DNA from 3 places in the Intestinibacillus sp. Marseille-P6563 genome. Region 3 is predicted to be linked to each of the others. Evidence: predicted binding sites of a transcription regulator. Region 3 holds the regulator's gene; each other region holds the start of a gene.
The links. The regulator CtsR, encoded in region 3, represses protease genes until heat stress. The targets are predictions, from matches to a motif close to AAGGTCAANNAAGGTCAAAT.
Positions count from the first base shown of each region.

Region 1: EFB11_RS07155 (cysteine-rich VLP domain-containing protein) is a predicted target of CtsR. The motif match lies at 6,497-6,516, and genes of this name have one in related genera.
Region 2: EFB11_RS06055 (cysteine-rich VLP domain-containing protein) is a predicted target of CtsR. The motif match lies at 7,175-7,194, and genes of this name have one in related genera.

Region 1 is NZ_UWOD01000001.1:1,376,636-1,385,360, reverse strand. It holds gene EFB11_RS07205 (ParA family protein) at 1-596, opposite strand, end outside; gene EFB11_RS07200 (topoisomerase C-terminal repeat-containing protein) at 741-1,025, opposite strand; gene erm(B) (23S rRNA (adenine(2058)-N(6))-methyltransferase Erm(B)) at 1,171-1,908, opposite strand; gene EFB11_RS07185 (peptide-binding protein) at 1,955-2,188, opposite strand; gene EFB11_RS07180 (type IA DNA topoisomerase) at 2,314-4,215, opposite strand; gene EFB11_RS07175 (GNAT family N-acetyltransferase) at 4,381-4,833, opposite strand; gene EFB11_RS07170 (helix-turn-helix domain-containing protein) at 4,859-5,659, opposite strand; gene EFB11_RS07165 (AAA family ATPase) at 5,697-6,242, opposite strand; gene EFB11_RS07155 (cysteine-rich VLP domain-containing protein) at 6,623-7,036, shown strand; gene EFB11_RS07150 (replication initiator protein A) at 7,148-7,543, shown strand; gene mobV (MobV family relaxase) at 7,726-8,664, shown strand; gene EFB11_RS07135 (hypothetical protein) at 8,723-8,725, shown strand, end outside.
Region 2 is NZ_UWOD01000001.1:1,146,379-1,157,818, forward strand. It holds gene EFB11_RS06010 (YebC/PmpR family DNA-binding transcriptional regulator) at 1-306, shown strand, start outside; gene EFB11_RS06015 (hypothetical protein) at 427-777, opposite strand; gene EFB11_RS06020 (glycerol dehydrogenase) at 981-2,078, opposite strand; gene EFB11_RS06025 (XRE family transcriptional regulator) at 2,245-3,003, opposite strand; gene EFB11_RS06030 (DUF4368 domain-containing protein) at 3,053-4,675, opposite strand; gene EFB11_RS06035 (hypothetical protein) at 4,771-4,968, opposite strand; gene mobV (MobV family relaxase) at 5,027-5,965, opposite strand; gene EFB11_RS06050 (replication initiator protein A) at 6,148-6,543, opposite strand; gene EFB11_RS06055 (cysteine-rich VLP domain-containing protein) at 6,655-7,068, opposite strand; gene EFB11_RS06065 (AAA family ATPase) at 7,449-7,994, shown strand; gene EFB11_RS06070 (helix-turn-helix domain-containing protein) at 8,032-8,832, shown strand; gene EFB11_RS06075 (GNAT family N-acetyltransferase) at 8,858-9,310, shown strand; gene abc-f (ribosomal protection-like ABC-F family protein) at 9,685-11,160, shown strand; one part of gene EFB11_RS06085 (IS3 family transposase) at 11,232-11,440, opposite strand, start outside.
Region 3 is NZ_UWOD01000002.1:942,516-953,955, forward strand. It holds gene EFB11_RS12720 (ATP-dependent Clp protease ATP-binding subunit) at 1-1,861, opposite strand, end outside; gene EFB11_RS12725 (ATP--guanido phosphotransferase) at 1,896-2,903, opposite strand; gene EFB11_RS12730 (UvrB/UvrC motif-containing protein) at 2,900-3,442, opposite strand; gene EFB11_RS12735 (CtsR family transcriptional regulator) at 3,507-3,959, opposite strand; gene EFB11_RS12740 (DUF362 domain-containing protein) at 4,326-4,496, shown strand; tRNA gene EFB11_RS12745 (tRNA-Gly) at 4,678-4,751, shown strand; tRNA gene EFB11_RS12750 (tRNA-Arg) at 4,842-4,918, shown strand; tRNA gene EFB11_RS12755 (tRNA-His) at 4,953-5,029, shown strand; tRNA gene EFB11_RS12760 (tRNA-Gln) at 5,081-5,155, shown strand; tRNA gene EFB11_RS12765 (tRNA-Lys) at 5,254-5,329, shown strand; tRNA gene EFB11_RS12770 (tRNA-Val) at 5,333-5,408, shown strand; gene EFB11_RS12775 (IS256 family transposase) at 5,618-6,808, shown strand; gene EFB11_RS12780 (trimethylamine methyltransferase family protein) at 7,339-8,751, shown strand; gene EFB11_RS12785 (BCCT family transporter) at 8,843-10,006, shown strand; gene EFB11_RS17400 (BCCT family transporter) at 10,011-10,457, shown strand; gene EFB11_RS12795 (efflux RND transporter periplasmic adaptor subunit) at 10,641-11,216, shown strand; gene EFB11_RS12800 (efflux RND transporter periplasmic adaptor subunit) at 11,256-11,440, shown strand, end outside.

The sequences.
Region 1 (8,725 bases), on a different contig from region 3:
TCTAGTCCAGGGTTAAACTGTTCTTGTAAATCAATCAAATAGGAAATATAGTTTTGAATGTTGTTTGTACTTTCTTCTTCTGCTTGTAAAGGGATCATGACGTAATCACTTGCCACGATTGCATTATTTGTATAAACGCTTGGCGTTGGTACAGTATCAATAATAATGAGATCATAGTCACTTTTTAAAGGTGCTAAAAGAGTAGCAAGCAATCTACTTTCATTTTCAAAAGTCCATGAGCGAGTTAATTTTGGCAGTAACATCAAATCAAACGTGCCAGGGATCAAGTCTAAATTATCAGTCAAATGAACAATAGAAGAAGCCAAGTTTCCATTTTTCAGTCCTTCATAAAAATTAACACGTGGCAATTCTACCTTAAATGTTTTTGCTAAGTCTTTTGTCAATGTTGCTTGTAAGTCCTTATCGATCATTAAAACTTTTAAATTAAATTTGTCTGTCAAGTAAGCAAACATAGTCGATAATTTTGACTTTCCAACACCACCTTTAAAATAATTGTTTAAGATAACAATCGCTTCATTTTTACTGTTTAAAATACGTCTTAATTCTTCAAGTATTTTGAGTTCTTCCTTCTCCATAACTACGCCCCATTCTTTTTTTGTATAGTAATATTGTATCATTAGGAATCACAAATCACAAGTGATTTGTGATTAATCACTTGTGATTTGTGATAAGTGATTTGTGATTAATATATAAAAGCCCTCTTTAAAGGGCTTTTATGCTTATTTTGAAAAAGAGATAAAATCAATATATCCCTTTTCTCCGATTTTTACAACGGCATTGTAGGACTTTCTATCTTTCGTTTTGATTCCTTTTACCAGGGTTTCTTTTCCCTCTAGTAATTCTTTTACATTTGTTTTGGTGAGTTTTTTCTTTCTAAAATGTTCAGCTAAAGTGAAGGTACATTCAGGATAATTTGAACAACCATAAAACGATTTTTTTAATACAATATTGTTGCCACACTTAGGACATTTTCCTACAAGGGGTCCCGAGCGCTTAGTGGGAATTTGTACCCCTTATCGATACAAATTCCCCGTAGGCGCTAGGGACCTCTTTAGCTCCTTGGAAGCTGTCAGTAGTATACCTAATAATTTATCTACATTCCCTTTAGTAACGTGTAACTTTCCAAATTTACAAAAGCGACTCATAGAATTATTTCCTCCCGTTAAATAATAGATAACTATTAAAAATAGACAATACTTGCTCATAAGTAACGGTACTTAAATTGTTTACTTTGGCGTGTTTCATTGCTTGATGAAACTGATTTTTAGTAAACAGTTGACGATATTCTCGATTGACCCATTTTGAAACAAAGTACGTATATAGCTTCCAATATTTATCTGGAACATCTGTGGTATGGCGGGTAAGTTTTATTAAGACACTGTTTACTTTTGGTTTAGGATGAAAGCATTCCGCTGGCAGCTTAAGCAATTGCTGAATCGAGACTTGAGTGTGCAAGAGCAACCCTAGTGTTCGGTGAATATCCAAGGTACGCTTGTAGAATCCTTCTTCAACAATCAGATAGATGTCAGACGCATGGCTTTCAAAAACCACTTTTTTAATAATTTGTGTGCTTAAATGGTAAGGAATACTCCCAACAATTTTATACCTCTGTTTGTTAGGGAATTGAAACTGTAGAATATCTTGGTGAATTAAAGTGACACGAGTATTCAGTTTTAATTTTTCTGACGATAAGTTGAATAGATGACTGTCTAATTCAATAGACGTTACCTGTTTACTTATTTTAGCCAGTTTCGTCGTTAAATGCCCTTTACCTGTTCCAATTTCGTAAACGGTATCGGTTTCTTTTAAATTCAATTGTTTTATTATTTGGTTGAGTACTTTTTCACTCGTTAAAAAGTTTTGAGAATATTTTATATTTTTGTTCATGTAATCACTCCTTCTTAATTACAAATTTTTAGCATCTAATTTAACTTCAATTCCTATTATACAAAATTTTAAGATACTGCACTATCAACACACTCTTAAGTTTGCTTCTAAGTCTTATTTCCATAACTTCTTTTACGTTTCCGCCATTCTTTGCTGTTTCGATTTTTATGATATGGTGCAAGTCAGCACGAACACGAACCGTCTTATCTCCCATTATATCTTTTTTTGCACTGATTGGTGTATCATTTCGTTTTTCTTTTTGTGCGCCTAAATTTCCCACAATCACTCACTTCTTTCTATTTCTTCTTATTCTTATTTTATCATCAACAATCACAAATCACTTGTGATTTGTGATAAGTGATTTGTGATTAATATATAAAAGCCCTCTTTAAAGGGCTTTTATGTTTATTTTGAGAAAGATATAAAATCAATATATCCCTTTTCTCCGATTTTTACAACGGCATTGTAGGACTTTCTATCTTTCGTTTTGATTCCTTTTACCAGGGTTTCTTTTCCCTCTAGTAATTCTTTTACATTTGTTTTGGTGAGTTTTTTCTTTCTAAAATGTTCAGCTAAAGTAAACTTACATTCAGGATAATTTGAACAACCATAAAACGATTTTTTTAATACAATATTGTTGCCACACTTAGGACATTTTCCTACAATACTTTTTTCTGCTTCTTTTTCTTTCTGTTCCTGGTAATCAGAAAAATTTAGTTTTTCTATATCGTTAGGTACAGCTTCCAGTAAATGAACAATGAATTTTTTGATATTCGTAATAAAGTTCTCTTGATTGCCTTCTCTTTTACCGATTTTTTTTAAATACGTTTCCCATTTAGCCGTCATTTCAGCACTCGTTAAAAGGTGCTGACTTTCAACTGCCTGGCACAATAATTTTCCTTTTTCAGTTACAACAAGCTTATTCTTAATCACTTGGATATATTCTTTTTGTTTCAAGGCTTCAATAATGCTTGCTCTTGTCGCTTCTGTTCCAATCCCCTCAACTTCTTGTAAAATCTTGATTGCTTCTTCATCATCAACCGTTTTATTCGCCGTTTTCATAGCAGTTAATAATGTACCCTCTGTAAAAGCTTTCGGTGGTTGTGTTTCTTTTTCGGCACTCTTAACGTCAACCTCGGCATGTTCTCCAATGATAACCAAGGGTAACGTTTGAACGTCCTCTTCTTCTTCTTTGGTTTGTTGTTTGAAAAGAATTTTCCAACCTTCTTGCTTTGGTGTCTTGCCTATTGATTGAAAAAGTAAGTCGGCTACTTTGGTTTGTATCTTAGTTTCTTCATACAAATAATCAGGTAGAAACATGGCAACGGTCGTTTTAACGACTAAAGCATATATTTTTCGTTGTAAATCGTCCATTTTCGCTAATGCAGATTCGGTAGGTACTTGTTTTGTTGGGATAATGGCGTGGTGTTCCTGTACCTTACTACCGTCCACATAACGCTTTCTAGGCTCTGTTTGAACCATTTCAAGATCAAGTCCTAAAAAACCGCTATATTTGCCAAAATTCGCTTTTAAATAAGCAAATTCGTTCTCTGTAATAAATGGTGTATCTGTTCTTGGATAACTCAATAATTTTGCTTCATACAGTCCTTGCATAGCTTTTAAAGTTTGGCTCGCTGTCGCTTTATAAAGCTGATTAACTTTTGATTGCAAACTACTTAAAGAAAACAAACTCGGACTATTCGTTTTCTTCTCTTTGGTTTGAACATCAGCAATTATCCCCTCTTGATTGCCTATTTTAGCTTGTTCAGAAGAAACAAAAGCTAAAAGCTCCTCTTGGGTTTTAAAGCGCTGTGTGGGGCTTATAACGCCCTTAAATGACCCTTGGTTTACTTTTATACTAGCTTCCACCTCGAAAAAAGGTTCTTTTCTAAAGTTTTCTATGGCTTCCTGGCGCTGAAAAATAAGATATAAGGTGGGCGTTTGAACACGTCCTAGTGAAAATGTACCTTGTACGCCCTTCTGCTGTAAATTTAACGTATACAAAGGGCTTGCATTCATGCCGATCAACCAATCGGCAATTTGGCGTGTTTGCGCTTCTTGATAAAAGGGATAGTAATTCATTCCTGGTTGCAAATTTTGAAAACCGCTACGGATCACATCTTTTTCTAAACTATTGATCCATAGTCTTTTATACGTTTTATCTTTAGAAAAGGCATTTGCTTTATGAATGATCGACCAGGCAATGTTTTCGCCTTCTCTGTCGCTATCTGTTGCGACAATGATTGTATTTGCTTGTTTTAAAAGTTCAGCAACAATTTTAAACTGCTTTTTTTTATCTGTTGCCACTTCAAAATCGTATCGATCAGGAAAAATCGGCAATGATTTATGTATGTTAGTGTATCACAAAGACACAAGCAAGTCAAGGAAAAGGGCAATGATGATAATGAGTATAAGGCAGGGTACTTTCTGTTTTTGCTTCTCTGCGGGATATGAGATTTCGTAAAATCCGATTTAGATGTTAAGGCTCATGTATAAAAGCGGATAAGGATTGCCCTGTTCGTCAAGGTCTGTCCTTTTATAAACCTGAAAGCCCATGTGTTCATAAAAGCCCTTGGCCTGTGGGTTTTGCTCATTCACAGCCACCCGCTCTACGGCATAGGTTTTAATCCCATATTGGAGCAGGCGCTTTCCGAGCCCCTTTCCTCTTTCTTCCGGGGAAATGAACAGCATTTCCAAGGTGCCGTCCTTGATCCCCATAAAAGCCCCGGGGCAGCCCCTATCATCTTCTGCGATCATCAAATGCGCAATTCCAGCGAGCGCCTGCGGTACATATTCTTTTATCTTTTTGATTTCACTGTCCGACAGAAACAGGTGTGTTGCTCTTACAGAACTTTCCCATACCGTCAGCAGCCGATTTATGAAATCCGCCGTCCTGTTTTTGGTTTCTACTTCAATGAATCTCATTTTTCCTTTTTGCATATCTAATTTCTCATTTTCTTCCCCGCTGCGGGTTTGGATTTTTCAGCAAGTCCGACTTCTGTGCAATCCTTTTCAGCCATTTCTTTTCCTCCTCCGACAGCTTCCCATAGTTCAGTTTGAGCCGCTTGCAGATAAAGGCCATCGCAGCCTGTTCCGGGTCGCTGTTTGGGCTGGCGGCTTCTTCGGCGGTCTGCAAGAAATCTTCCAGAGGATTGTCCTCCGGGACACTGAAAAAATCGTCCTTGTGGGCTTTCCGCAGGTCAAGGGCTATCTTGTTTATATCCTGCTGTATCACATGGCGGCAAAAGCTGTCATCGTCAATGTGGGCGGCGATCAGCTGCCTTAACTGCGGGTCGGTCAGACCGGGATTGTGCTGCTTCATAATAGTTGCGCTCACAGCGTCCACAATGGCGTTTGCCCCCTGTACCTGCTTTGCCGCTATGCCGTTTACATAGATTTCAAGGTCAGCCATGAGCCGGGGAAAATCCGGGTGCGTCGCCAGTTCACACAGGAGGGCATTATCCACCAGCCTGCTTTTCAAAAATTCAATCATATCATCACTCAAACGCAGGTCTGCAAGATCGGCGTTTGGGTGATTTTTTGTTTCAGAACGGCACAGCAGATAATCAACGGACACTTCGTAAAACTTTGCCAGCTGGATAAGGGCATAGTGGCTGATGTCCTTGAACTTGTCCCCCTCATAGCTGCCTAACGCAGACTTGGAGAGATGGGTTTCTTCCGCAAGCTGCTCCAGCGTCAGGCCACGCTCCACACGCAGGTCTTTCAGGCGTTCTTGTATGGATAGTTCCATGTTCTCCCTCCTTGTCTGCTCGACAAACTGGAATTGCCTAAAGCAGTAAAGCAGTACCCCTTACAATTTTTTCTTTTACTGCTGATACAGTATCTTTGACTGAGTGCGTAGTTGTATCAATAACATTTGATTCATAGATTCCTAAATTGGAAAATTGTTCCCACATCGTTTCAACTAATTCAATATTTGTTTCTCTGTCTAACTTTGAGCGTTTGATAGCTCTCTTCATAGTTTCTTCTTTACTTGCTCTTAAAACGATATAGTGTACTTCATAATGCTCTTGAACAATGTTGAGCCACGGCTCTAAAAACCACGGTCCTACAATACCATCTACAATTACATCATATCCACCACGAGCATATCGCTTCGCGGCTTCTAAAAATGCTTCAATGACAATCAAATTTTGCTCATTTGATTCTGGCAAATATGGTGGTATTGCCCCTTTACTCAAATAATGATAAAAGTCATCTGTGTGCATATGCACAGATTTTTCCAAATCCGATTCTTTTGCAACAGTAGATGCCGTTGTAGTTTTCCCCGTCCCCGGCGAACCTGTGATTACAATAATTCTACCTTGATCCATCTATGTGTTACCTCCACAACTTCAAATTTACTGTTCAGTTTCTTCCATTCTACCACAATTCCGAGAGCGTGGAAATGGGGGGATTTTCAGGCAGATTTCCCACCTTTCGGATATACGGGACGGGCGGTCATTTCGGTGTAGACTTAGGTTAGTTCATCGATGGACAGCACCTTGAAAACCGAATGACCGTCCGAAAAGGAATACCCCCGGCTGGGGAAGCACCGCAAGGAGCCGACTTCTGGACACTTTGTCCAGAGGTCACTTTGGGACAAGTTGTCCCGAAGTTATGGTGAGCGTGCCAACGCCGGAACACGCCGCAGGAATGGGGCAGGAAGCCTTTTCGGGGAGAACGGCAGCGGAAAGCAAAACGGAGGGAACGCATGAAAAATAATCCCTACAAAGACTTGCCGCCGCTGGAATGCAGGCCGGACGGTTCCCTTTACCGCATGACCCCGGCGCAGCGGAAACGGGCAAGCGCCCTGATACGCCGGGAGTGCTGTTGCTGTGAGGACGGCAACTGCATTGCCCTTGACGATGGGGACACCTGCACCTGCCCGCAGACGATTTCTTTCTCGGTCTGCTGTAAGTGGTTCCGCTGGGCGGTCTTGCCGCTGGACGGGACGCTGGAAGCGGAAATTTTCCGGGATAAGGACTTGAAACGCTGTGCGGTCTGCGGCGGTGTGTTCGTCCCCAAATCCAACCGGGCAAAATACTGCCCCGGCTGTGCCGCCAGAGTTCACAGGCGGCAGAAAACAGAAAGTGAACGGAAAAGGAGGTCTGCTGTGGACAGTTAGGAGCGAAAAAAGCCTTGATTTATCAGGCTTTGCAAGCCCCAAACCGGGGCAGGTGGTATAAAGTATCGCCCGCCCCGGAAAACGGGCTTCTAACCGTCCACAAAACGAACTATGACAAATACCATCTATATCCACCAGCCGGAAAAGGCGTTCAGCTTCACCCGGCTCCCGAATTTTCTCTTTGAAGCCCCCACATTCAAGCCCCTGTCCAACGAGGCAAAGGTTCTGTACGCCTTTATCCTGCGCCGGACAGAGTTATCCCGCAAGAATGGGTGGGCGGATGACTGCGGACGGATTTTCCTGTATTACCCTATCTGTGAAGTGGTCACACTGCTCCATTGTGGGCGGCAGAAAGCGGTGAATACCCTGCGGGAACTGCAATACGCCGGACTGGTGGAGATCCAGAAGCAGGGCTGTGGAAAACCCAACCGCATTTTCCCAAAATCCTATGAAGCGGTTCCAAACACCGACTTTAAGAAATCCCGTTCTGGTACACCGGAGGACTGAAAACCGTACCCATGAAGTACGGAAATCACTCCTGAGACGTACGAAAACCGGACGGTATATAGAAATACAAAGATAAAAAGACTGATTTATATTCTATCCATTCCAATCCTATCCGAGCTATTTTCTGCGGGATTTTCCCTGTGGAAAACCCCGGATAGGAAAGGAATGGGGAAAGGAGCAGAATGGCACAACACGCAATTTTACGGTTTGAGAAGCACAAGGGCAACCCGGCAAGGCCGCTGGAAGCCCATCACGAAAGACAGAAAGAACAGTATGCCAGCAATCCCGACATTGACACAAGCCGGAGCAAATACAACTTCCATATCGTCAAGCCGGAGGGACGCTATTACCACTTCATTCAGAGCCGGATTGAGCAGGCCGGGTGCCGAACCCGCAAGGACAGCACACGGTTTGTCGATACGCTGGTAACTGCCAGCCCGGAGTTTTTCAAGGGGAAATCCCCAAAGGAGATACAGGCGTTTTTCCAGAGGGCGGCGGACTTCCTCATTGGCCGGGTAGGACGGGAAAATATCGTGTCGGCGGTGGTACACATGGACGAGAAAACGCCCCACCTGCATTTGACCTTTGTTCCGCTGACAAAGGACAACCGCCTGTGTGCAAAGGAGATTATCGGCAACCGGGCAAACCTGACGAAGTGGCAGGACGATTTTCACGCCTATATGGTGGAGAAATATCCTGACTTGGAGCGTGGGGAGAGCGCCAGCAGGACAGGCCGGAAGCATATCCCCACCCGGCTTTTCAAACAGGCGGTTTCCCTCTCCCGGCAGGCAAGAGCCATTGAAGCCACACTGGACGGCATTAACCCGCTGAACGCCGGAAAGAAAAAAGAGGAAGCCCTCTCCATGCTGAAAAAGTGGTTCCCGCAGATGGAGAATTTCTCCGGGCAGTTGAAAAAGTACAAGGTCACAATCAATGACCTGCTGGCGGAGAATGAGAAGTTGGAAGCAAGGGCAAAGGCCAGCGAAAAAGGAAAGATGAAAGATACGATGGAACGGGCAAAGCTGAAAAGCGAACTGGACAATTTACAGCGGCTGGTTGACCGTATCCCGCCGGAAGTGCTGGCGGAGCTGAAACGGCAGCAGCGAACAAGAGGGAGGTAAACGCTATGAACAGAAATTCAAGCTGCATGATGAAAAATAATCATACGGAGGACACTGGATG
Region 2 (11,440 bases), on a different contig from region 3:
GAACTGGACGAGGATGAAACCATGATGCTGGCACTGGATGCCGGCGCAGAGGATTTCCAAGCCGACGAGGAGACCTTTGAAATCTATACGGCTCCGGCGGATTTCGGCACGGTTCGTGAAGCGCTGGAAAAGGCTGGTCTGGAATTTGTGCAGGCCGAAGTCGAAATGGTTCCGCAGAACTATATCACGCTGGAAAAAGAAGAAGATATGGCGCAGATGCGCAAGCTGCTCGACAACCTGGAAGATAACGACGATGTCCAGGCGGTTTGGCACAACTGGGAAAACGAAGACGATTACGAGGGCTAAATCCCCCGGACTGCAAAAGGGAGGCAAGCGTTGCTTGCCTCCCTTCTTGTTTTTATGCGCGGTCGTTGATCGTGCTCTGCATGATGCAGTAGTTGACGATCGACAGGCCAAACAGAATTTTTACTTCTCAGCGTTAATGGTTTTTAGCTTTGCAAAGCCGACGAACGAAAGAATCATTTGTACAACAACAAAGAAGAAATAAAATGGGAACATTACCATTGCCACTGCATACAAAATTGCACCTGTAAGTGCAAATCCACGCTTATTCATGGCCCATCCTAAAATATTAAAGATGGTTGCAAGCACTGTGCACAACATATGCGGCATAACAATAGCAGTTGCAATCCCTGCACCAATTGCTGAGGCGGCATCTGTCTGAGATACAGTATTCCCAAAAAAGTACACTATAATATAGAGGGAATATAAAACACCCAAAATCCAGGACACAAGTAGACATTTGCTCTTTTTCATATTTTTTCCTCCATCCGATTGACAACTTGTGTCAATCTTGTATAATATTATCGAAGTTCCCCCAAACTTCGATCTGTCAAATCCCTCTTTGGTAATTAAGAAACCAAAGAGGGATTTTATCAATATCGAACTGCCTGATTAAGCACTCAAAAAAATTATGAGTCTCTATGGTGTTTCTCTTCCCCATTCGGTGCAATGTTTTTTTATGCTCCCAGCAGGCTGCGGCCATAGGCATCGGCCGCCAAAATGGCGTGGTAGACCTTTTTCGCGTCGACCGGCATCGGCATATTGCCCATGGTGTCGCCCGGTGCACAAGCTGCTTCGGCGACTGCCATGATCTTTTCAGGCGTGATCTCCTTCACGCCCAGCTCCCGCAGCGTGACCGGCAGACCCAGTTCAATGCACCAAACTGCGATCTCGTCCAGTTCTTCCTTGGGAATGTCTTCGAGCATCAGCTGGGTCAGCGTACCAAATGCGACCTTTTCGCCATGATACATATGATGGCACTCTTCCAGAACAGTCAGACCGTTGTGGATCGCATGCGCACCTGCCAGACCGCCCGACTCAAATCCGATGCCCGACAGCAGCGTATTGGCTTCGATGACCTTTTCCACCGCCGGTGTGCAGGCATGGGCGCTCAGTGCGCTCTTGGCCTTCAGGCCTTCAGCCATCAGCGTATCAAAGCACAGCTTGGCCAGCGCCAGAGCTGCCTGTCCCACCGTGCCGCCTGCACAGGTGGTTGCACCCGATGCTGCACAGGCACGCGCTTCAAAGTACGTCGCCAGCGCATCGCCCATGCCGGCAACCGTCAGGCGCATGGGGCTTGCGGCAATGATGTCGGTATCCATAAGCACCAGATTGGGATTGGCGGGCAGGAACAGATATTTTTCGAACACGCCATCGTCGGTATAGATGACCGACAGCGCCGAACACGGCGCATCGGTGGATGCGATGGTCGGGCAGATGACAACCGGTACACTTGCATAATGTGCAACTGCCTTGGCGGTGTCAAAGATCTTACCGCCGCCTACGCCGATGACCATATCCGCGCCAGCAGCCTTCACGACATCGAGCAGACGGTTGATCTCGGTCATGCTGCATTCGCCATGGAAATACTCAAACGTGCAAGCGCCGCCTGCCTGGGCAAAGCTGTCTTCAATGGTCTTACCGCTGCGCTTATATCCATTTTCGCTGATAACAACCAGCGCTTTCTTGCCATAAACCAGCGCATATTCGCCCAATTTCGCCATCTCACCCGGGCCCTGGACATATTTGCTCGGGCTGATGAAAATATTTGCCATAGTAGAAAAAACCTCCTTTATGTTTTTCAAACCGCTTTTGGGTCTTTTGGTTATTATACCATAGTTCGGGTTTCTTGCGGGGAAATTTTGCTATTTTTTCTTGGTCAGTCCTATTTTTTACAAGAATGATACAAAACATCCCGCCTGATAGCAGACGGGATGCCATTTATTCTTCTTTTTCCAGCGCGATTGAAACGATTGCGCACAAAATGCCTCCCAATGGAAAGACGACCCAGGCGTTTTCCCACTCAAACAGAAACAGAGAACCCATAAACAGCAGCGTCGCTACCAACATAATGATACCGCACAGCTTGCCGATGAGCGGATTTTCCTTTTTTCCCGACAACGTGGTCTCCTGCCGCGCTTCATTATAGCTAGGAATGTTATATTTTCTTTTCTGGAGGCCGCCGTGAACCAGCGCCGCCACGCCCAACGCAACTGAGGCCAGAAAAACGCCGTCATACAGCGCCTCATTGCCGCCGGGCGGCAGCGGCAGCACATCTGTCATAATGTTTACCAGCATGCCGCATAAAATCACCCCGACCCCGGTTGCAATCCATACCACGAACCGCCGCTGTCCGGCTTCTTCCTGCGCTTCGGAATAGAACGGCTCGATGTGCGGATGCTTTTTAAGGAATTGGCTGTGCTGCATGCCGCCCACAATCAGCAGCAGTACCCCAGGGATGAGCGCCAGAAAAAATGCCGCTTTGCCCAGGGACTTGTCAATGCCCACGCCCTGTAAAATTTTGAACAGTGCCCGTCCGCCGATGATGATCGCAATGCCGACCGGAATAATCTTGGAAAACCAGTTCATGTGCGCGTCATACCCGGCCGCATCCCCGGCGCCGGCAGCCGCCAGATCGCCGCGCAGCAGACCATCCAGATTGCAGGAAAACAGGTCGCACAATTCCAGTAATTTGTCCATCTCGGGAAAGCTTGCACCGGTATCACATACTTAAAGATATTGGTGTCATTCAATCAATTTTGCCGATGAAGCGGTAGAAGATTTCTACCTCCTGTTCCCGGCTTCCGTCCTCGTTCTTGACCGCCTCATGGACAAGGATTTTTTCAATCAGCGTGTTCAAGAGTTCAGCGGTGAGTTCCGTGGGATTGACGCACTCTTTCATCAAGGCAATCCATTTTTCTGCGTCTGCGGCACTCTGGCTTTCAGCGGCAATAGCAGATTGAAGCTGTTCAATCTTTTCTTCCAGTTCCGCCTGTTCGCTTTGGTACTTCCCGGACAGCATATTGAAGTTGTATTCTGTGATACGCCCCGCCGCCCAGTCCTCATACATCCGGGCAAACAGGGTATCGACCTCGGCTTTCCGCTTCTCCGCTTTTTTCAGTTCAGCAGCCTGTTTTTTTCTTGCGGCGGCCTGTCCTTTGTCATTGGCGTTCAGCAGCCGTTTCAAAAGCTGTTCTTCATCGTGCTGTACCAGCGCCGACCAGTATTGCAGACGGGAGAGGACATAGGCGTAAAGCACATCATAGCGGATGTAGTGCATGGAGCATTGGCGTGTGCCTTGCCCGTTCTTGCTACAATGGTAGTAGCCATAGGGCTTGCTGTTCTGTCTGTTCTCCTCGTAGGCCAGCGACCAGCCGCAGTCCGCACACTTTATCAGCCCCGCAAAAATCTGTGTCGTGCCATTCTTGCGCTCCCTCCGGCGGCTTGCGATCTGCTCCTGTACCTGCCGGAAAACCTGTTCGCTGATAATCGGCTCCTGCGTGTTCTCCACCCGCACCCATTCGCTTTGGGGCTTGCGTATCCTCCGCTTGTTCTTAAAGGAAATATTGGTCTCCCGGTAGTGGATGGTATGGCCGATGTAGGTTTCATCTTTCATAATGCTTTTGACCTGCGCTATCGTCCATGCGTAGCCTTTTTCCTCTGGTGCGCCAGCATAGATATTGGCGAAAGTCCCGTCACGCTGGAAGTTGATAAATCCCGGCGTCGGTACTTTTTCCGCAATCAATATCCTTGTAATGCTGGCCGCCCCTTTGCCGTGAATAGCAAGGTCAAAAATCTTCTCCACGATCCAGCGGGTTTCCTCGTCGATTATCAGCTTGTTCTTGATTTCCGGGTGCTTCTTGTACCCGAGGGGAGCATAGGCGCTGATACGCTGTCCGGCGGCAAACTTTGCCTTGAAAGCAGTTTTTACCTTGCGGCTGGTGTCCTTTGCGAACCATTCGTTGAACAGGTTTTTGAATGGCACAAAATCGGACAGTCCCTTTTCTGTGTCCTCATTCTCCGCAACGGCGATGTACCGCACCCGTTTTTCCGGGAACAGAAATTCCAGATAGTAGTCCATCATCACATGCTCCCGCCCGAAACGGGACAGGTCTTTGGTGACAATGCAGTTTACTTTTCCGGCTTCCACATCGTCCATCATGCGCTGGAAACTCGGACGCTCGAAGTTTGTCCCACTCCACCCATCGTCCACATATTCCCCGACCACATGAAGCCCCTGCTCCCTTGCGTACTGTTGCAGGATTGTCCGCTGCGTTTCAATGCTTACGCTGTCACCATAGCTTTCATCGTCACGGCTTAACCGCATATAAAGAGCCGTGTTGTAAATGGTAGTATTGTAAGGTTGTTTCACCGTAAAAATCCTCCTTCTAAAGAAACAACCCACGCTTACAATACTTTTGCTCTATGGCAATTATATCATAAGCGTGGGCGTGTATCAACGATGGGTCACGAAGAAGCTGCCCTTGCCGCCGTGTGCCGGACGACATCCACAATCAGATCGCCAATCGGACGACCGCCAGCGGCAAAATGTTCGGAGATTTTGATACGGTTTTTCCCACATACAAAATACTGTGTGCCGTTCTCGTCAGTAATGACCTGCCCGGTGTGTATTGTATCAATAATGTCGCTTTCGCTTTTTACCATCCAGTGTCCTCCGTATGATTATTTTTCATCATGCAGCTTGAATTTCTGTTCATAGCGTTTACCTCCCTCTTGTTCGCTGCTGCCGTTTCAGCTCCGCCAGCACTTCCGGCGGGATACGGTCAACCAGCCGCTGTAAATTGTCCAGTTCGCTTTTCAGCTTTGCCCGTTCCATCGTATCTTTCATCTTTCCTTTTTCGCTGGCCTTTGCCCTTGCTTCCAACTTCTCATTCTCCGCCAGCAGGTCATTGATTGTGACCTTGTACTTTTTCAACTGCCCGGAGAAATTCTCCATCTGCGGGAACCACTTTTTCAGCATGGAGAGGGCTTCCTCTTTTTTCTTTCCGGCGTTCAGCGGGTTAATGCCGTCCAGTGTGGCTTCAATGGCTCTTGCCTGCCGGGAGAGGGAAACCGCCTGTTTGAAAAGCCGGGTGGGGATATGCTTCCGGCCTGTCCTGCTGGCGCTCTCCCCACGCTCCAAGTCAGGATATTTCTCCACCATATAGGCGTGAAAATCGTCCTGCCACTTCGTCAGGTTTGCCCGGTTGCCGATAATCTCCTTTGCACACAGGCGGTTGTCCTTTGTCAGCGGAACAAAGGTCAAATGCAGGTGGGGCGTTTTCTCGTCCATGTGTACCACCGCCGACACGATATTTTCCCGTCCTACCCGGCCAATGAGGAAGTCCGCCGCCCTCTGGAAAAACGCCTGTATCTCCTTTGGGGATTTCCCCTTGAAAAACTCCGGGCTGGCAGTTACCAGCGTATCGACAAACCGTGTGCTGTCCTTGCGGGTTCGGCACCCGGCCTGCTCAATCCGGCTCTGAATGAAGTGGTAATAGCGTCCCTCCGGCTTGACGATATGGAAGTTGTATTTGCTCCGGCTTGTGTCAATGTCGGGATTGCTGGCATACTGTTCTTTCTGTCTTTCGTGATGGGCTTCCAGCGGCCTTGCCGGGTTGCCCTTGTGCTTCTCAAACCGTAAAATTGCGTGTTGTGCCATTCTGCTCCTTTCCCCATTCCTTTCCTATCCGGGGTTTTCCACAGGGAAAATCCCGCAGAAAATAGCTCGGATAGGATTGGAATGGATAGAATATAAATCAGTCTTTTTATCTTTGTATTTCTATATACCGTCCGGTTTTCGTACGTCTCAGGAGTGATTTCCGTACTTCATGGGTACGGTTTTCAGTCCTCCGGTGTACCAGAACGGGATTTCTTAAAGTCGGTGTTTGGAACCGCTTCATAGGATTTTGGGAAAATGCGGTTGGGTTTTCCACAGCCCTGCTTCTGGATCTCCACCAGTCCGGCGTATTGCAGTTCCCGCAGGGTATTCACCGCTTTCTGCCGCCCACAATGGAGCAGTGTGACCACTTCACAGATAGGGTAATACAGGAAAATCCGTCCGCAGTCATCCGCCCACCCATTCTTGCGGGATAACTCTGTCCGGCGCAGGATAAAGGCGTACAGAACCTTTGCCTCGTTGGACAGGGGCTTGAATGTGGGGGCTTCAAAGAGAAAATTCGGGAGCCGGGTGAAGCTGAACGCCTTTTCCGGCTGGTGGATATAGATGGTATTTGTCATAGTTCGTTTTGTGGACGGTTAGAAGCCCGTTTTCCGGGGCGGGCGATACTTTATACCACCTGCCCCGGTTTGGGGCTTGCAAAGCCTGATAAATCAAGGCTTTTTTCGCTCCTAACTGTCCACAGCAGACCTCCTTTTCCGTTCACTTTCTGTTTTCTGCCGCCTGTGAACTCTGGCGGCACAGCCGGGGCAGTATTTTGCCCGGTTGGATTTGGGGACGAACACACCGCCGCAGACCGCACAGCGTTTCAAGTCCTTATCCCGGAAAATTTCCGCTTCCAGCGTCCCGTCCAGCGGCAAGACCGCCCAGCGGAACCACTTACAGCAGACCGAGAAAGAAATCGTCTGCGGGCAGGTGCAGGTGTCCCCATCGTCAAGGGCAATGCAGTTGCCGTCCTCACAGCAACAGCACTCCCGGCGTATCAGGGCGCTTGCCCGTTTCCGCTGCGCCGGGGTCATGCGGTAAAGGGAACCGTCCGGCCTGCATTCCAGCGGCGGCAAGTCTTTGTAGGGATTATTTTTCATGCGTTCCCTCCGTTTTGCTTTCCGCTGCCGTTCTCCCCGAAAAGGCTTCCTGCCCCATTCCTGCGGCGTGTTCCGGCGTTGGCACGCTCACCATAACTTCGGGACAACTTGTCCCAAAGTGACCTCTGGACAAAGTGTCCAGAAGTCGGCTCCTTGCGGTGCTTCCCCAGCCGGGGGTATTCCTTTTCGGACGGTCATTCGGTTTTCAAGGTGCTGTCCATCGATGAACTAACCTAAGTCTACACCGAAATGACCGCCCGTCCCGTATATCCGAAAGGTGGGAAATCTGCCTGAAAATCCCCCCATTTCCACGCTCTCGGAATTGTGGTAGAATGGAAGAAACTGAACAGTAAATTTGAAGTTGTGGAGGTAACACATAGATGGATCAAGGTAGAATTATTGTAATCACAGGTTCGCCGGGGACGGGGAAAACTACAACGGCATCTACTGTTGCAAAAGAATCGGATTTGGAAAAATCTGTGCATATGCACACAGATGACTTTTATCATTATTTGAGTAAAGGGGCAATACCACCATATTTGCCAGAATCAAATGAGCAAAATTTGATTGTCATTGAAGCATTTTTAGAAGCCGCGAAGCGATATGCTCGTGGTGGATATGATGTAATTGTAGATGGTATTGTAGGACCGTGGTTTTTAGAGCCGTGGCTCAACATTGTTCAAGAGCATTATGAAGTACACTATATCGTTTTAAGAGCAAGTAAAGAAGAAACTATGAAGAGAGCTATCAAACGCTCAAAGTTAGACAGAGAAACAAATATTGAATTAGTTGAAACGATGTGGGAACAATTTTCCAATTTAGGAATCTATGAATCAAATGTTATTGATACAACTACGCACTCAGTCAAAGATACTGTATCAGCAGTAAAAGAAAAAATTGTAAGGGGTACTGCTTTACTGCTTTAGGCAATTCCAGTTTGTCGAGCAGACAAGGAGGGAGAACATGGAACTATCCATACAAGAACGCCTGAAAGACCTGCGTGTGGAGCGTGGCCTGACGCTGGAGCAGCTTGCGGAAGAAACCCATCTCTCCAAGTCTGCGTTAGGCAGCTATGAGGGGGACAAGTTCAAGGACATCAGCCACTATGCCCTTATCCAGCTGGCAAAGTTTTACGAAGTGTCCGTTGATTATCTGCTGTGCCGTTCTGAAACAAAAAATCACCCAAACGCCGATCTTGCAGACCTGCGTTTGAGTGATGATATGATTGAATTTTTGAAAAGCAGGCTGGTGGATAATGCCCTCCTGTGTGAACTGGCGACGCACCCGGATTTTCCCCGGCTCATGGCTGACCTTGAAATCTATGTAAACGGCATAGCGGCAAAGCAGGTACAGGGGGCAAACGCCATTGTGGACGCTGTGAGCGCAACTATTATGAAGCAGCACAATCCCGGTCTGACCGACCCGCAGTTAAGGCAGCTGATCGCCGCCCACATTGACGATGACAGCTTTTGCCGCCATGTGATACAGCAGGATATAAACAAGATAGCCCTTGACCTGCGGAAAGCCCACAAGGACGATTTTTTCAGTGTCCCGGAGGACAATCCTCTGGAAGATTTCTTGCAGACCGCCGAAGAAGCCGCCAGCCCAAACAGCGACCCGGAACAGGCTGCGATGGCCTTTATCTGCAAGCGGCTCAAACTGAACTATGGGAAGCTGTCGGAGGAGGAAAAGAAATGGCTGAAAAGGATTGCACAGAAGTCGGACTTGCTGAAAAATCCAAACCCGCAGCGGGGAAGAAAATGAGAAATTAGATATGCAAAAAGGAAAAATGAGATTCATTGAAGTAGAAACCAAAAACAGGACGGCGGATTTCATAAATCGGCTGCTGACGGTATGGGAAAGTTCTGTAAGAGCGACACACCTGTTTCTGTCGGACAGTGAAATCAAAAAGATAAAAGAATATGTACCGCAGGCGCTCGCTGGAATTGCGCATTTGATGATCGCAGAAGATGATAGGGGCTGCCCCGGGGCTTTTATGGGGATCAAGGACGGCACCTTGGAAATGCTGTTCATTTCCCCGGAAGAAAGAGGAAAGGGGCTCGGAAAGCGCCTGCTCCAATATGGGATTAAAACCTATGCCGTAGAGCGGGTGGCTGTGAATGAGCAAAACCCACAGGCCAAGGGCTTTTATGAACACATGGGCTTTCAGGTTTATAAAAGGACAGACCTTGACGAACAGGGCAATCCTTATCCGCTTTTATACATGAGCCTTAACATCTAAATCGGATTTTACGAAATCTCATATCCCGCAGAGAAGCAAAAACAGAAAGTACCCTGCCTTATACTCATTATCATCATTGCCCTTTTCCTTGACTTGCTTGTGTCTTTGTGATACACTAACATACATAAAATTAGAGGTGAGGTGGAAAGATGATTAACTTTTCTTGCAAATAAATTGGAATATACAGTGATACTGTGTTTTACAGTACCATTGTACCCATTGCAAGAAAGTTAAAAGTCTATTCACTCGATATATCGTAGGCGTATCACTCTTGATAGGAGTGGTACTATTATGCTGTGACGAGCTGCAAGAATTGACTTTCTTGCAGCTCTTATTTTATGTTCTTTATCCCCGGAATAAAGGAGGAATGCGATATGTCGATGATCCGAGTCGAGAACCTTACCTTTGCCTATCCATCCAGCTATGATAACATTTTTGAAAATGTCAATTTTCAAATTGATACAGATTGGAAACTTGGGTTTGTTGGAAGAAACGGTAGAGGGAAAACAACTTTTCTAAATCTCTTGCTTGGAAAGTATGAATACCACGGGAAAATACAAGCCTCTGTGCAATTTGATTACTTTCCATATCCTGTGAACAACAAAAACAGATTAACTACGGATATTCTCTCGGAAGTCTGCCCGCTGGCGGAAGAGTGGGAGCTGTTGAGAGAACTATCCTATCTGGAAGTCCGTGATGATGTACTTTGGAGGCCATTTTTTACGCTTTCCAATGGAGAGCAGACCAAGGTGCTGCTTGCCGCTCTATTTCTGAATGATGGACACTTTTTACTGATTGATGAACCGACAAACCATTTGGATATGAAAGCCAGAGAAACCGTTTCAGCATACCTGAAACGGAAAAAGGGATTTATCTTAGTCTCTCATGATCGCTGTTTTTTAGATGGCTGTGTTGACCATATCCTGTCGATCAATCGGTCAAACATCGAAGTGCAAAGTGGAAATTTTTCTACTTGGTTCACCAACTTCCAGCGTCAACAAGAATTTGAACTCTCTCAAAATGTGAAGCTGAAAAAAAGCATTGATAATATGCAAAAGGCCGCTAAAAGAACTTCTGTCTGGTCAGACCGAATTGAAGCGTCAAAATATGGGAACGGCCCGGTTGACCGAGGGTATATTGGTCACAAATCTGCCAAAATGATGAAACGCTCAAAGGCTATCGAAGTGCGGCAGCAACGGGCAATCGAGGAAAAGTCCGGCCTTCTCAAAAATTTGGAAACCGTAGAAGATTTGAAAATAGCTCCGCTTCTCTATTTTTCAGATACCTTAGTGACTTTCTCTGATGTTGTACCGATTTTTGACGGTAAAAATGTCTGCCAGCCAATCTCGTTTACAGTAAAACAGGGAGAACGCATTGCCCTTGATGGAAAAAATGGTTCTGGGAAAACGAGCCTTCTAAAGCTACTGGTCGGGCAACAAATAGAACATCGTGGGACAGTTGCAATAGGTTCTGGCATGATATTGTCCTATGTACCTCAAGATACTTCTATGCTGAACGGTTCGTTATCAGAGTTCGCGGAAGCCAATCGTGTTGATGAAAGTTTGTTTAAGGCAATCTTACGGAAAATGGATTTTTCACGAATACAGTTTGAAAAGAAAATGGAAGATTTTTCAGCGGGACAAAAGAAAAAAGTGTTGATAGCAAAAAGCCTTTGTGAACAAGCACATCTGTATGTGTGGGATGAACCTCTTAACTATATTGACATCTATTCTCGAATGCAAATTGAAAATCTGATTAGGGAATTTTCTCCTACAATGATCTTCGTAGAACATGATCTTGCATTCAGAAATAACATGGCGACAAAAAGCATTTGCCTGGCTGCCGAATAGCAAGATCAGCCGAGCCAGTCAACGATCAAGATGAACGGGCCGTGAAGTGCTCCCCAAAAGTTGGACAAAAGTTATGCGGCAAAGCCATTTTGAATTCTGTATTGGACAGGACTTAACCCATTCAATTTTTCTTTGATTCGGTTATGGTTATAGTATTCAAGATAAGCGATCAGTTCCTGGCAGAACTCGTCTAATGATTGGAACGTCCGCAGGTATAGCAGTTCCGATTTTAACAGTCCGAAGAAGTTTTCCATAACCGCATTGTCCAGACAGTTTCCCT
Region 3 (11,440 bases):
TGACCGAATAGGGTTTGCGGCGGACCTTTTCGGTCAGCTGGCCACCCTCATCGTAGCCGACATAGCCCGGAGGCGAGCCGATCATACGAGACACGCTGTGTTTCTCCATGTATTCGGACATATCGATGCGCACCATGGCGTTCTCATCGCCGAACAACGCTTCGGCCAGCGCCTTGCACAGTTCGGTCTTGCCGACGCCCGTGGGGCCAAGGAAGACAAACGAACCAATCGGACGCTTGGGGTCGCGCAGACCGACACGGCCGCGGCGGATAGCCTTGGAAACCGCCGTAACGGCTTCGTCCTGGCCGATGACGCGGGCATGCAGGGTGTCTTCCAGATGCAGCAGGCGCTCTCCCTCGTCTTCGGTGATGCGGGCTGCCGGGATACCGGTCCAGCCGGCGATGACTTCGGCAATATCCTCTTCGGTGACTTCGCCATGGGTCTTGGTCTGTTCTGCTTCCCAAGCCTTGCGCTTGTCATCGATCTCGGTTTTCTTGGCGTTTTCTTCATCGCGCAGTTTGGCGGCCTGTTCGTAGTCCTGTGCCTTGACAGCCTCCTCCTTGTGCGCCTGGATGGCCTTGAGTTCATCCTCCAGGCTCTGCAGGTCGGGCGGCGGGGTCATGCTCTTCATGCGAACACGCGAGCAGGCTTCATCGATCAGGTCAATGGCCTTATCGGGCAGCTGACGGCCGGATACATACCGCACGCTCAGCTTCACGGCAGCCTTGATGGCTTCATCCGAAATCTTGATGCGGTGATGGGCTTCATAACGGTCACGCAGGCCGCGCAGAATCTCTTCGGCATCCTCGGGCGAGGGTTCGCCAATCTGTACCGGCTGGAAGCGACGTTCGAGCGCCGAATCCTTTTCGATGTTCTTGCGGTATTCGTCCAGGGTCGTCGCGCCGATGACCTGAATGTCACCACGCGCCAGGGCGGGCTTTAAGATGTTGGCTGCATCGACTGCGCCTTCGGCAGCGCCGGCGCCAACGATCATGTGCAGCTCATCGATGAACAGGATGACATCCTTGGAGTTTTGCAGTTCATCCAGCACGCTCTTGATGCGTTCCTCGAACTCGCCGCGATACTTGGTGCCTGCGATCATGCCGGTCAAATCGAGCGCAATCAGACGCTTATTCTTGAGGTTTTCCGGTACGTCGCCGGAGACGATCTTCTGTGCCAGGCCTTCGGCAACCGCCGTCTTGCCGACGCCAGGGTCACCGACCAGAGCCGGATTGTTCTTGGTGCGGCGGGACAGAATCTGGATGACGCGATCGATCTCGTCCTTACGGCCGATGACCGGGTCCAGCTTACCTTCGCGAGCGGCCTTGGTCAGGTCCTTGCCGTACTTTTCAATGGTCTTAGCTGCATTGCCGTTCGAGCCGCGTGCCGGACCCTGCTGTGCCATGGTGACATCTTCTTCGGCGCCGCCGACCGCTTGCAGCAAGGTGGTGTACAGCTTCTGCACGTCGACACCCAGCGCGTTCAGTACGCTCAGCGCGACGTTTTGACCTTCGCGGATAAGGCCGAGCAGCAGGTGCTCGGTGCCCACATAGCTGACACCCAGCTGGCTGGCCGTCATGACGGCCAGTTCTACGATCTTCTTGGTGCGCGGGGTCAGGCCCTGCGGGGCGTTCTGGTCGGGTGCGCCCTTGCCGGTCATTTTTTCGATCTCGGCTTCGATCTTTTCGGGGGTCACGCCAAATTCAGCCAGCGTTTTCCCGGCGATGCCGCCGTTTTCCTTGGCAAGGCCGGCCAGCAGATGCTCGGAACCAACATAGCTGTGGCCCATCTGGCCTGCGGTTTCCTGGGCCAGACGCAGGGCGTCGGCCGCACGTTCGGTGAATCTATTTTGATTGAACATAAAGTCAGCACTTCCTTTCTAAAAGAAGAAATCTTTATTCGTGGATGACCAGCTTGGCTGCCATTTGACGCAGCAGGCTGGCGCGTTTTTGGTCGCGTTCCTGAGGCTGGCCGCCCAGCACCGCCGGACGGATCGCCTGTTCGATGTCGCATACCTCGGTCGGCGATACGCCGGACAGGTAGCCCATCGACAGACCAACCAGCACATTGGACAGGCAATCGACCGCTTCGTTGGTTTCGATCAGACGGGCGGTCTTCAGAACACCGGCTGCCCGGCAGATGCGGTCGGCAAACGCGGTTTCGTTCTGGCTGCGGGCCTGTTCGCGCAGCTTCTTTTCGGCTTCGATGACCTCGGTGGTCAGTTCGATCAGCTTATCGACAATGGTATCCTCGGATACGCCCAAGGTGACCTGGTTGGAAATCTGATAGAATCCGCCGACCGCCTGCGAGCCTTCGCCGTACGCACCGCGCACGGTAAAGCCCTGCCGTCCAGCCGCCGAAATGACGCCCTGGATGCGCCCTGCCGCGCTGAGCAGCGGCAGATGGAGCATCACCGAAGCCCGCAGGCCGGTGCCCAGATTGCTCGGGCATGCGGTCAGGTAGCCAAGGTTCTCGTCAAAGTCCATCGGCACCTGGCTTTCGATCAGCGCGGTCAAGCGGCGAGCTTCCTCCATGCACTCCTTCGGGCACAGGCCGGAGCCGATGACCTGCAAGCGCATGTGGTCTTCTTCGCCGACCATGATGGCTACGCCGCCGTCGCGGGAAGCGATCAGCCAGCCGCCCGCCTGCGCCAGTTCGGGCGAAATGCGGTGGGTTTCGACCAGCGATGCGCCTTCGGCCGAATTGGGCCGGATCTCGGTCATGGTAAAATCGGAAGCAATGGCCGGTGCGGTCTGCAAAGCGTTCCAGATCTTATCGGCGATCTCTTTATATTGTTCTGCGGTCAAACCGCGGTAAGGGTATCCTTTGACATTGCGCGCCAGACGCACACGGGTGCTGGCTGCCAGGCCGGTAAAGCCGCCTTGAATTTTAAATGTACTCATTTATTTTCACCCTCCAATCGACGGATCTCATCGCGCAGCCGCGCAGCTTCTTCATAATTCTCTGCCTGCACAGCGTCGGACAACTTGGCTTTCAGGCCTGCGACCGGATCGGCCGGTGCCTGGTTCTCGGCTGCCTTGGGTGCTGTGCCCACATGCGCAGCCGCACCATGCAGCTTTTTGATGTACGGCAGCAGGATGTCGCTGAAGTTCTTATAGCAGTCGCCACAGCCGGCCCGGCCGCTGCGCCGCAGTTCGCTTTCGGTCATGCCGCAGGTCGGGCAGCGGCGTCCGCCGCCGATGGCTTGGGTCGTAGAAGCAAACGGGCTGGACAACATGGAGCCAAACGGCTGGCTGAAGAACGGGTCATTCAGGAACGAATGCCCGAAAAACGGTTCGCTGAAGAAGGAGCCGAAATCGGGTGCGCCGCCGGTCAGCTTGGCTGCGCATTCGGGACACAGATGCAGTTCCCGGGTCTGACCGTTGATGTTTTCTTTATAATAGGTAGTCGCTTCGTTTTTCTTGCAGTTCTGGCACAACATAAGACATCTTCCTTTCACAGCTTATATTATACATAAGGTTATTTGATTACGATTTGTTATTGTTCTAGGTCGCCATGCCCAGAATGCCGCATCGGAACACGCTGGCCCGGATCTGATCCCGGTATTCGGTTGGGACCTCCGCGAGCGCGCCGTCCGAACAAGCGGATAAGAGCAGGTTGCCTTCCCGGGCGGAAAGCAGCTCGGCGGAAACCAGAGCGCGTGTGAGTTTGGCGGCATTGTTTTGGGTCAGTCGCCCGCCGACGCCGCGCGCCGCTTCGACCAGCGTGCGCTGCTTATCGTCCATCATGCGGATGATGCGGATATAGCCGCCGCCGCCCCGCCGGCTTTCTACCAGATAACCGTTTTCCGGGGTAAAACGGGTTTCGATCACATAATTGACCTGACTGGGCACGCAGGAGAACCGGTCGGCCACCTGCCGCCGCTGCAGTTCGGCGACGCCGCCGCCGTCGGTGAGCATCTCGGCGATAAAATCGGCGATCATATCGCTCATTTTCATGGATCTCATCTCCTTCGTTCCATTTCTCTGACTTTGACTTTCTTTGACTTTCTATGCTTCTATTATACACCCCCGTCCCCAAATTGCAAGCATTATTTTTGACCTTTCCTGACTTTTGTTTTTTCATCCAGGCGGATTATTCTTGATTTTCTCCCAAATACTCTTATATACTCTTTTTTTCTCTGTTTTTTAAATTTTCTGTTCTTCTCTTTTATTCTATCCATTTAAAATGGGGAAAAAACGTCAGTTTTCCAGTTACCTATTGCTAACATGAGGTTATAGACGGCTAACATGTTCAAAATCCCTTGTATTTTCGAAAACATGTGTTACAATGAAAATGTAATTTCTATAGGAGGTGCTGTTCCAATGGCATATGTTATTTCTGGTGCATGCATTAGCTGCGGCGCTTGCGCTGGCGAGTGCCCGGTAGGTGCGATTTCGGAAGGCGACGGCAAGTACGAGATCAATCCGGATACTTGTGTAGATTGTGGCTCCTGCGCTGGCGGTTGCCCGGTAGGCGCAATCTCTCAGGGCTAATTGCCTTGCAAACCAAAGATTTGAGATAAAAGCCCGGCTTCTCGTTGGAAGCCGGCTTTTTCTTTCTTTTTTGCAAGATTTCCCGAACTTTTTAGCCGGTTCCAAAAAGTCCAAAAAAGTTTTATTTTTTTGTTGACAAGTGCTGTACCTTCTGTTAAAATATTTAAGTGTCAGAAAACCCGCGGGTGTAGTTCAATGGTAGAATGTCAGCCTTCCAAGCTGAACACGTGGGTTCGATTCCCATCACCCGCTCCACTTACTTTTCTTTTCCAGAAAAGCTAAGCAAAAGAAAAGCGGTATGTATCTGCTTTTGCAGTTTTGGGAATCCGCTGGAGGACCGACCATGCGCCAGTAGCTCAGCTGGATAGAGCAACTGCCTTCTAAGCAGTAGGCCGGGGGTTCGAGTCCCTCCTGGCGCGCCACATACATAGCGCGATTTTTTCTGATCTTTATATGGTGGGTATAGCTCAGTTGGTTAGAGCGTCAGATTGTGGCTCTGAAGGCCGTGGGTTCGAATCCCATTACTCACCCCATTAACATAACGCGCTGCTCAAAGCAGCGCGTTATGTCTAACTTCCCTATATTGGGGCGTAGCCAAGTGGTAAGGCAGAGGACTTTGACTCCTCCATCCGCTGGTTCGAGTCCAGCCGTCCCAGCCATTTCCCCTATTTTTTTCGTTTTTTTCAAAAAAAGACGTGACAAACCTGTTTTAGTGTGATATACTATTCAAGGTTCGGTGCTTTAGGGGTTACCGTTCGGTCCATTAGCTCAGCTGGCAGAGCATCTGCCTTTTAAGCAGAGGGTCCGGGGTTCGAGCCCCCGATGGGCCACCATCTGGAAGTTTAGCTCAGCTGGGAGAGCATCTGCCTTACAAGCAGAGGGTCACAGGTTCGAGCCCTGTAACTTCCACCAAAAAGACCGTGAAATCAATGATTTCACGGTCTTTTTTTCTTTTCTGGAAATTGTATATCACGGCTTTTGAAATGCAAAAAAATTTTGCATTTATCTGGATAAGGTAGAATAAGTTTCGCAAATTGAAAAGTAGATAAAAAGAGACATGGTTTGCAGATGTCTGGTAGAATGAAGTTGCGACACACCATTCTGAAAGGAGACAGCAAACCATGTCCGAGAAAATTGTACAGCTAAACGAGGAAATTATCAAGGGGCAGCTTAAGGAGCTTGTGCGCGGCAGCGTAGAGGAAACCCTCAACGAACTACTGGAGGCCGAGGTGGAGAAGCTGACCCAGGCAGCCCGGTATGAGCGCAATGAGCAGCGCCAGGGCTACCGCAGCGGCCACTACCACCGCAGCCTCACTACCACTTCCGGAGATGTCACGCTCAAGGTACCCAAGCTCAAGGGAATTTCCTTTGAAACTGCCATCATTGAGCGGTACCGCCGCCGTGAGAGCAGCGTGGAAGAGGCGCTCATTGAGATGTACCTGGCCGGCGTATCCGTTCGGCGTGTGGAGGATATTACCGAGGCCCTCTGGGGCAGCAAAGTCTCTCCCTCCACTATAAGTGAGTTAAACAAGAAAGCGTATGTCCACATCGAGGATTGGCGGAACCGTCCTCTGCAAGGCGGACGATATCCGTATGTCTATGTGGATGGGATCTATCTGCGCCGTAACTGGGGCGGCGAATTTGAAAACGTAGCCATTCTTGTGGCAATTGCGGTCAATGAGGACGGATACCGTGAGGTTCTGGGTGCCGCTGAGAGCATGAAAGAGGACAAGGCCAGCTGGGTCAGCTTCTTCCAGTGGCTCCGCGGGCGTGGCCTGGACGGAGTGAAACTCATTGTTGGCGACAAGTGCCTTGGTATGCTGGAGGCTGTAGAAGAAGTATTCCCTGAAGCCAAGTACCAGCGGTGTACTGTCCATTTCTACCGCAATGTGTTCTCAGTCACTCCTCGTTCCAAGGTAAAACTGGTAGCCAAAATGCTCAAGGCGATCCACGCCCAGGAAAGTAAGAAAGCTGCCCGGGAGAAAGCCAAAGCCGTAGTGGAGCAACTGCGCTCTATGAAGTTGAAGGAGGCCGCCAAAAAGGTGGAGGATGGCATAGAGGAAACGCTGACTTACTGCGATTTTCCCAGCGAGCACTGGACTCGTATCCGCACCAACAATGTCATTGAACGGCTGAACCGGGAGATCCGTCGCCGCACTCCTGTGGTGGGCAGTTTTCCGGATGGCAACTCTGCTCTGATGCTGGTCTGTGCCCGGCTGCGCCATGTGGCCGGTACCCAGTGGGGCAGCAAGAAGTACATGAACATGAAGCACCTGGAGGCAGTCCTTGAAGATGCCTCCATTGCTGGCTGACTTCACACTCATGCCAGGATCTGCAAACCAATTTGCGAAAAACTATTGACACTACCTTTATCTGACACACTTTCTTTAATAGGGCCGCTAAAAGCTTGTATATGGATAGAAAATGTAATCCAGCGTTATAAAATAAAAACTAAAATTTCAGAAAATACGATAAGGGCAAAATACTTTTGCGTCTATTTTTTTAATACGCAAAACTATTTTGCCCTTTTTTGTTCTCATTCTCCTTTTCGATTGCGGGCACAGATGTTTACCTTAAAATGAAGGCCCTCTTTTTCTGCGGTGTACATCTCTTTCCACCAAGAATCCTTGCGTGATTTGCATAAAATCTCAAATCAAAGTTTGACAATTATCACAAAAATATCGTTTTATATCACGAAAAAGCAGACAAGATGCAGAGTTGGCACGCATTTTGCTACAAAAATGGTACAAGGCAATTCTATGGCAATGGATTGCACTTGACAAAATGGTGTGTAATTGGGCTCACGGCTCGGTTATGCAACGCTGAGAGAAAAGGAGGAAATATGCAGTCCAGAGAACAAATAATCCATCATGCTGCGATGGAAATCTTACGAGATGTCGGCGTTCAGTTCCATAACGAAGAAGCATGCCGCATTTTGAAAGAAAACGGAATTCGTGTTGAAAATGCCGTCGCCTACTTCACCGAAGAGCAGGTGATGCATTGGGTGGGTATGGCTCCAGAGCAATTTACGCTGTATGGCCGCAATGAAACGTACAAAATGACATTGGGAGACGGTTCCACGCATCCTTCTCCGACGTACGGATGCGCCTTTATCGCCGAACGGGACGGAACACAGCGCCCCGGCACCATGGAGGACTACGTCAAAGCGGTCAAACTCGTTCATGCCAGTGATGTTTATACTATTGACGGCGGCATTCTGATTCAGCCAAGCGATATGGAAGATACGCTTGCACCTCTGGCAATGTTCTACGCAACCATCACGCATTCTGACAAAATCATCATGCTTCCTACGTCCGATCGGTGCATTATGGAATCCATGGTACAAGCCGCTTGTGCCATATTCGGAGGCCAAAAGGAGCTGATCAAAAAGCCTCGCATGATTGCGCTGATCAACACGAATTCTCCCCTATCACTGGATGGCAAGATGTTGGATAACCTGATGGTTCTGGCGCGTTACGGTCAGCCGGTCATTCTTTGCCCCGCGGCCATGCTGGGAGCGACCGGGCCTATATTTATGGCCGGAACGGTTGCCATGGGAACCGCAGAATCCCTTGCTGGGATTGCGCTTGCGCAGATGATCCGGCCGGGTACGCCCTGTGTCTTTGGGATTCAGTCCACTGCCGTCGACATGCATGGCCTGACGTTTGCCTGTGCTGCGCCGGAAGGTACCTTGATGCAGGGATTTAGCGCAAATATGGCCCGGTTCTATCATCTGCCTTCGCGCGGCGGCGGCAGTCAGTGTGATGCTCCGGTCGTGAATGCACAGGCAGGGTATGAGTCCATGCTGACTTTTTCTTCTGCAATGCAGCACGGCATCAACCTGGTTATGGAGGCCGGCGGCGTGCTGGCCAGTGTGAATGCGACTTCGTTTGATAAGATGATTGTGGATTTTGAAATCATCCGACAGGTGCAATTCGCATCCACGCCATTTGAAGTAAGCGAGGAGACCTTGTGTCTGGATGATATTAAGGCCATCGGGCACAATGGCAGTTATGTGACCGCGGACAGCACGTTGGATAACTTCCGGGAGCTCTATATGCCGCGCATTGGTTCCCGTGATGCCAAATCTGCCACTTATTTTGAAGACAGCATCGACAAAGAATATGCACGGCTTATGGAAGAATACGAAAGCCATCGCCCGCATCTGGACAGCCAAACACTGGACAAGGTGAAAGCCATTTTCGTGGAAAACGGGGTTTCTCCGCAGCAGCTTGACGCAATTGAAATGCTTTAAATCTGGGGGTACATAATACTAGAAAAGCACGTTAAGTTTCCTTTTTTCACAGCGATACACCGTGATATGTCAAAGAGAAAGGGGTATATTCATGGAAAAGAATCAAAAAGAGAGTATCTGGAATCAGATCGACATGAAAGTCTTTGTTCCGGGTATGGCGGTTATCCTTTTGGTGATTGCCGTCGGTATTTTCTTCCCAAATCAGTTCTATAATGCACTGCACACCGGTGTGCTTTGGATCATGGATCATTTTAAATGGTTCTATATTCTGCTTGTCATCTTGATTTGTGGCTTGTTCGCAGCCATCTGCTTTACCAAGCTGGGCGATATTCGTCTGGGCGGCAAAAAAGCAAAGCCCAGTCTGAAAACCAGCACCTGGTTTACTCTGTCCATGACTGGTACCATCGCAGTTGGTATCTGCTTCTACGGCGTATCTGGCCCTGTCAATATGCTGATGAACCCGCCTTCTTTTATGGGCGTGGAAGCCGGTACCAAAGAAGCGATCATTCCAGTTTTGAAATACTGCTATTTGCATTATGCCTTCCCGGTATTCTTTATCATCGTTGCGTTTGCGATGATGATTGCTCTGATCTACTACAACGGCAAACGGACCCTGCGCGCCAACGATACCCTGTATCCGTTGCTGGGCGAACGTTCGCAGGGGGTTCTCGGTTCTGTCATCAATACCTTTAGCGTGGTTGCCCTGTTGGTAACTGGTACAGACATGGGCCTTGCCGTCCTTCAGCTCAATGCTGGCATCGGTACGGTCGCAGGCATGTCGGAGACTCCTTCGTTTGAACCGTATATCATTCTGTTCTACACCGTCATCACCATTCTTTTTGCGACCTCCGGCGTGCACAAACTGATGGGTAAGCTAAGTGATATCAATGCGATTGCCTATTTTGTAATCCTGGGCGTGATCCTGGTCTTCGGCGCAGTCGGCGCAAACCGTCTGCTTTGCACCTTCTTTACCTCGATGGGCGAATTTGTCCGCGATTTCATCCCCATGATCTCCTTCGGCGACCCGATCGATCAGACCGGTTGGCAGACCACCGCAACCATGTACTATTACTCCTGGAACATTGTTCCGGCCTTCCTGCACGCACTGTTCTATGTTTCGATTGCTTACGGCCGTACCCTGCGTCAGTTCATTTTGGTCAACTGTGTGGCTCCTGGCCTGGTAACCTGCTTGTGGTATGTTCTGTTCGGCGGTTCGGCCATGTTTGGCGTCGTAGAAGGCAAGCGGCCTGTATGAGAAAATGCAGCAGTTCGGCGACGGCATTGCCACCTTTGCATTCCTCGAAACCCTGCCGGGCGGCGATATCCTCAAGTGGCTGTTTATCCTGCTCGCGATGATGACCTTCATCACCTATTCCGACTCCAAGGCCTTCTCCTTCCCCATGCTGTTTATGAAAAAGACCGAAGTGGACGCCTCGCAAACCAAGGTTCCGAAGCTGATGAATGCAGCCATCGCCATCTTCATGGGCGCTCTGTCCTTCGTTCTGCTGTATGTTGGCGGTTATGATGCGCTGAGCGAAATGATGGTATTCCTTGCATTCCCCTTTGGCATTTTGATGTTCCTGATTGTTCTTTCGACGATTAAAATGCTGATGCCTCGCGAAAAATACGATATGACTTACATCGAAGAGCTGGAAGAGGAACAAAAACTGACCGTGCAAAATGAAGTTTCCGAAAAAAATCCTTAAAATTATCACGCAGACAAGCCAAATACCCATTTGAAAACAGACCGTGAAATCGACGATTTCACGGTCTGTTTTTGTTTCCGCATGACATGCGTTGGATATATTTGGAGTCTTTAGGCTGGCTTTAGTGCTCTGTGGTAATATCTCCATACTGAATCATGTTCGCAATAAGGAGATTGATGCGCTATGGGTTATTCATCACATTTCAAATGCCTGGCTGCCGGTACGGCGCTACTGGTCCTGCTAACCGGCTGCGGCGCCTCGCCCCAACAGGCAGCCACCTCAACCGGCACCCCAGTCGAAACGCAGACGGTCACACGATCGAATATCGCTACACACAACCAGCTTTCCGGCAAAGTCGTTCCGCGCAATGCGGTTTCGATCTTTGCGCCGCAGGAAAGCGATGTGCTGACCGTACACGTGGAGGTCGGCGACCAGGTCACAACCGGGCAAACGCTCGTCACGCTGGATTCGTCCTCCATCCAACGCGAGATCGAACAAGTACAGGGCGAACGCAGCCGTACGGCTGCGCTTTACGATGAGCAGATCTCCCTGGCGCAGCAACAGTTAGAAAATACCCAAACGCTCATGGAAGAGAAGGTGCGGCAGGCCAAGCAGGATTGGGACAATACCCAAAAACTGCATGAGCAAGGCGCCGCTTCTGACCTGGAACTTGACCAGGCCGAATCCACCTATTCCGAAGCCCAATTAAACGCGGACGAGTCGATCAATTCGGCCCGCGTTTCGGTCAGCCAGTTGTAGACCGAAAAAACCAACCAACTATCTACCTACGACAAAACGCTGGCCGATCTGGCCGATAACCAGGCGGATCAGTCCATCAAAGCTACGGTTTCCGGAACCGTGACCGAAGTCAATGTGGTCAAGGGCGGCAAGGCCTCGGTGCAGACAGCTGCTGTTGTCATCGCAACCGATGAAGCACCGCAAATTTCCATGTCGGTTTCGGAAACCATTCAGCCCTGGCTGAC